2 regions of the Micromonospora sp. URMC 103 genome follow, and region 1 is predicted to be linked to the other one. Evidence: riboswitches for the same ligand, from Rfam matches in the RefSeq annotation. Region 1 holds a riboswitch; the other holds the start of a gene.
The links. Region 1 has a riboswitch for thiamine pyrophosphate ahead of thiE (thiamine phosphate synthase). Riboswitches for the same ligand answer to the same signal wherever they lie in the genome.
Positions count from the first base shown of each region.

Region 2: another riboswitch for thiamine pyrophosphate. It lies ahead of ACSNOA_RS25810 (ECF transporter S component); the one in region 1 lies ahead of thiE (thiamine phosphate synthase).

Region 1 is NZ_JBPQTR010000006.1:573,102-575,545, reverse strand. Features, by position in the region: gene ACSNOA_RS28905 (ThuA domain-containing protein) at 1-726, opposite strand, end outside; TPP riboswitch at 1,029-1,138, shown strand; gene thiE (thiamine phosphate synthase) at 1,133-1,759, shown strand; gene thiO (glycine oxidase ThiO) at 1,756-2,444, shown strand, end outside.
Region 2 is NZ_JBPQTR010000005.1:2,727,541-2,729,984, forward strand. Features, by position in the region: gene ACSNOA_RS25800 (sugar isomerase domain-containing protein) at 1-221, opposite strand, end outside; gene ACSNOA_RS25805 (alpha/beta fold hydrolase) at 288-1,118, opposite strand; TPP riboswitch at 1,193-1,299, shown strand; gene ACSNOA_RS25810 (ECF transporter S component) at 1,372-1,956, shown strand; gene ACSNOA_RS25815 (ABC transporter ATP-binding protein) at 2,067-2,444, shown strand, end outside.

The sequences.
Region 1 (2,444 bases):
GCCCATGGCGCCGGCGCCCGCCGAGTAGCTGGTCTCGTCGAGGCTCGCGAGCACGTGCACGTCGGGCCGCGGGTTGGACTGGTAGTTGTACCACTCGTCGAACCGGGACCACCGGTCCGGCAGCTCGGCGGTGGCCGGGTGCGCGTGGTCCTCGACCTTGACGGTGGCCTGCTGGGGCGCCGGGTGGCTGGCGAAGTACGCGCCCACCAGGTCGCCGTACCAGGCCCAGCTGTACTCGGTGTCCGAGGCCGCGTGGATGCCGACGTAGCCGCCGCCGGCGCGGACGTAGCGCTCGAAGGCGGCCTGCTGCTCGGCGTCGAGGACGTCGCCCGTCGTGGAGAGCCAGATCACGGCCTGGTACTTCGCGAGGTTCGCGTCGGTGAACGCGCCGCCGTCCTCGGTGGTGTCGACGGTGAAGCCGTTGGCCGCGCCGAGCTGCTGGATCGCCGCGATACCGGTCGGGATGGAGTCGTGCCGGAATCCGGCCGTCTTCGAGAAGACGAGGACCGAGAACGGGTCGTCGGCGCGGGCCGGCCTGGGCGCGGCCTGCGTGACCGGGGTCGCGGCCGCGGCGGCCTGGGCCGCTCGCGCGCCGGCCGGCGCAGCGGCCGGAGCGGCCTGCGCGGCGGGAGCGGCCTGCGCCGGGGCGCCGTACACGACGGTCGAGGCGAGGGCGAGGGAGAGAAACGTGGCGGTGACGGGTATGCGGGCACGACGACGGAACACGCCGCCTCCTATGTCGCGGTGGACAGGGATCGCGGGGGCCGGCTCGCCGAAGACCGTCCCGGGTGGACGGGAGTGGACGTCGGGCCAGGACGTTCACACCCTTGATTATGTCGAATCGCTGAACAAATTAATTCGGGTGGATGCGTGCCCGGCAAGACGCGGATGGTAACGGTTTCGCAACACCGGGCGACATTCCGACCAGGACGTCACGAAGCGACCCCCGAATCGGCCGGAACGCAGGGCGGACCGCTGTCGCCTGCGCCACCTTGGCAGGGCGGTGGGTCCTGCCGTACGGTGGCAGGCAAGTAACCCACGGGAGCCCGGTGCACCGGGCTGAGAGGGGGGCTGGTAGCCCCCGACCGTCGAACCTGATCCGGGTAATGCCGGCGCAGGGAGGAGCGTTGCCGTGCCGTCCCTTGGACGATTGCATCTCGTCACCGACACCCGACCCGGGCGTGAACCGCTCACCGTGGTCCGGGCCGCCCTCGCGGCAGCCCGCGCCGAGCTGGTCGTGCAGGTCAGGGTCGAGGACGACGCCACCGACCGCGAGGCGTACGACCTGACCCGACGCGTGGTCGCGCTCTGCGCGCCGTACGGGGCGACGTGCCTCGTCAACGACCGGCTGCACGTGGCGCTCGCGGCGGGCGCCGCCGGCGGGCACGTCGGCGCCGACGACCTGCCCGTCGAGGCCGCCCGGGCCGTGCTCGGCCCGGCCGCGGTGCTCGGCGCCACGGCCCGGCAGCCCGGCACCGCGGCCGAGGCCGTCGCCGCCGGAGCCAGCTACCTCGGGGTGGGCCCGTGCCATCCCACCGTCACGAAGGAGGGGCTGCCACCGCCCATCGGCGTGCCCGGGATACGGGCCGTGGCCGAGGCGGTCGACGTGCCCGTCATCGCCATCGGCGGGGTGACCGCGGCCCGCGTGCCGGCGCTGCGGGCCGCCGGGGCGTACGGGGTGGCCGTCGTCGGGGCGCTCTCCGCGGCCGCCGACCCGCAGCGCGCCACCGCCGAGCTGATCGAGGCGCTGGCGTGCTGAGCGCCCGGCCACCGTCGACCCCTGCCGGCGACGCGGGCCGGGCGGACGTGGCGGTGGTGGGGGCCGGGCCCATCGGGCTCGCCGTCGCCTGGCGCTGCGCCGCCCGTGGTCTGCGGGTGACCGTGCACGATCCCGACCCCGGCTCCGGAGCGTCGGCCGTGGCCGCCGGGATGCTCGCCCCGGTCGCCGAGGCGTACTTCGGCGAACAGGAGCTGACCGGCCTGCTCGTGGCGTCCGCCGCCCGCTGGCCGGCGTTCGCCGCCGAACTGACCGAGGCGACCGGCGTCGCGCTCGGCTACCGGACCGACGGCACCCTCATGGTGGGGCTCACCGCCGACGACCTGGCCGAGGCGCGGCGGCTCTGGGCGTACCAAAGGGGTCTCGGCCTGCCGGTGACCCCGCTGCGCCCCACCGAGCTGCGCGACCGCGAGCCGGCGCTGGCCCCCCGCGTGCGCGGCGGCGCCCTCGCGCCCACCGACCACCAGGTCGACCCGCGGGCGCTGGTGCCCGCGCTGCGGACGGCCGCCGAGCGGGCCGGCGCGGTGCTGGTGCCCGAGGCGGTGCGGCGGCTGTCCGACCTGGACGCCCGGGTCACCGTGGTGGCCGCCGGCTGCGGGGCCGCGGCGCTCACCGGGCTCCCGGTCCGGCCGGTCAAGGGGCAGGTGCTCCGGCTCCGGGCGCCCGG
Region 2 (2,444 bases), on a different contig from region 1:
AGGGCGATCTTGTTGGTGGGCACGAGCCCGCCGGCCCGGCCGGCGATCTCCATCGAGAGCGCCTCCGAGTGCCCGGTGCCGAAGGCGTGCACCACCCCGTCGGCGCGTACCGCCTCGGCGAGCAGGTCCGCGGCGCGGCGCACCGCCTCCCGCTGGCTGGTCGCCACCCGGTTCATCGTCTCGGTGACCACCGCGAGGTAGCCCTCGGCGCTCAGCGTCATCTCTCCTCCGTCCGTTTCGCACCACCGGCCGGCACCGACCGGGCCGGCCGCCTGTTCGCCTGCCGCTCAGGCCGTGCCGCCGACCCGGGCCAGGATCACCTCGGCCAGCTCCGCCGGCGCCTCGTCGGGGATCCAGTGGGTCACCCCGGGCAGCTCCACGAAGCGGTAGTCGCCCGTGACGTGCGACGCGCACGCCTCGGCCGCGCCGCGACCGACCGCGACGTCCCGGTCGCTCCACACGTACGTGGTGGGCACCGTCACCGGCCCCACCCGCCCCAGGTCCGTCCCGGACATGGCCCGGTACCAGTTCAGCGCACCGGTGAGGGCGCCCGGGTCGCGCATCGGGTCCGCGTACGCGGCGACGCGTGCCTCGTCACCCACGCCCGCGAGCATCCGGCGCAGTGCCGTCGCCCGCAACGCGAGCAGCACCGACTCCGCCTTGCCGGGCTTGCGGAAGAGCACCATGTACGACGAGCGGACCTTCTGCTGCGGGTCGTTGGCCAGGGCGTACACCATGGCGGCGGGGTGCGGCACCGAGACCGCGGTGAGCGTGCGGACGCGCTCGGGGTGCGCGGCGGCCACCGCCCAGGCGACGACCGCGCCCCAGTCGTGCCCCACCAGGTGCGCCGCCTCGACGCCCAGCGCGTCGAGCAGCGCCACCGCGTCGGCGACAAGCTCCGCCAGCCGGTACGCCTCGACCTCCGCCGGCCGCGCCCCGGGCGAGTAGCCGCGCTGGTCCGGCGCGTACGTGCGCAGGCCGGCGGCGTGCAGGGCCGGCGCCACGTCGTCCCATTCCCCGCCGTGCTGCGGGAAGCCGTGCAGGAGCAGCGCGGGCACACCGCCCTCCGGACCGCCGGCTCGTACGTCGAACGTGAGGCCCCGGGCGTCGATGCGCATGATCGGCAGCCTACCCAGGTTGGCCGCTTTCGCCGTGCCCCCGCCTGCGGTGCTAGCGTCTGCGGAAACAACTTCACATCCGACAGGGGAGCGCACAGCGCTGAGAGTGCGGGCCGGTGCCCGCAGACCCTCGAACCTGATCTGGGTAATGCCAGCGCAGGGAGTTCGGTCGACCTCCAGCCGCGCCGCCGTCCGGTCCCACCGGGCGCGGCGTGCGTCTTCTCCTGGTTCGTCTTGAGAACTGGGAGCAATCATGAACAACGGGAACCGGTGGCGCACCATCGACATCGTCGTGGCCTCGGTGATCGCCGTGGCGTTCGGCGTGATCTTCTGGGCCTGGAACCTCGTCTGGAGCGCGACAGAGCCCGCATTCGCCTTCTTCCCGCCGGCCCAGGCGCTGATCTACGGCATCTGGCTGCTCCCGGCGGTGCTCGGCGGGCTGGTCATCCGCAAGCCGGGGGCCTCGCTCTACTGCGAGCTGGTGGCCGCGATCCTCTCGGCCCTGCTGGGCAGCCAGTGGGCCAGCATCACGATCGTGCAGGGCCTGCTGCAGGGCGTGGGCGCCGAGCTGGCGTTCGCCGCGTTCCGGTACCGCTCGTACCGCCTGCCGACGGCCGTGCTGGCCGGCGCGCTCACCGGCGTGAGCGCCGCGGTCTTCGACTTCGTGTACTGGAACAAGGCGTACGACCTGACCAGCTACCGGCTCCCGTACGCGCTGCTCACCGTCATCAGCGCCACGATCGTGGCCGGCGGCGGCGGCTGGGCGCTGACGCGCGCGCTGGCGAACACCGGCGTCCTGGACCGCTTCCCCGCCGGCCGTGAACGCGCGGCCATCTGACCCCGCGCCCTCGCCCCGTTGATCAAGAGGTTTGCGTCAACGGCGGCGACGATCCTGACGCAAATCTCTTGATCAACGTGCCGGACGGCGGCCGGAAGGGGGTGGGGGCACTGAGCGGGGTCATCCTGAGGGGGTTCGGCTGGCGGCACGCCGGGCGGAAACGCTGGGCGGTGCGCGGGGTGGACCTGCGGATCGAGAGCGGCGAGCGGGTGCTGCTGCTCGGCCCCTCGGGCGCCGGCAAGAGCACCCTCCTGGCCGCGCTCGCCGGGCTGCTCCCCGAGGACTCCGGCGAGCAGGAGGGCACCGTCGAGATCGACGGGCTCGACCCGCGCAAGGGCCGGGAACGCGTCGCCATCGTCTTCCAGGACCCGGAGAGCCAGCTCGTGATGGCCCGCTGCGGCGACGACGTCGCCTTCGGGCTGGAGAACCGGGGGGTGCCCGCCGGCGAGATCTGGCCCCGGGTCGACGAGGCGCTGCGCCGGGTCGGC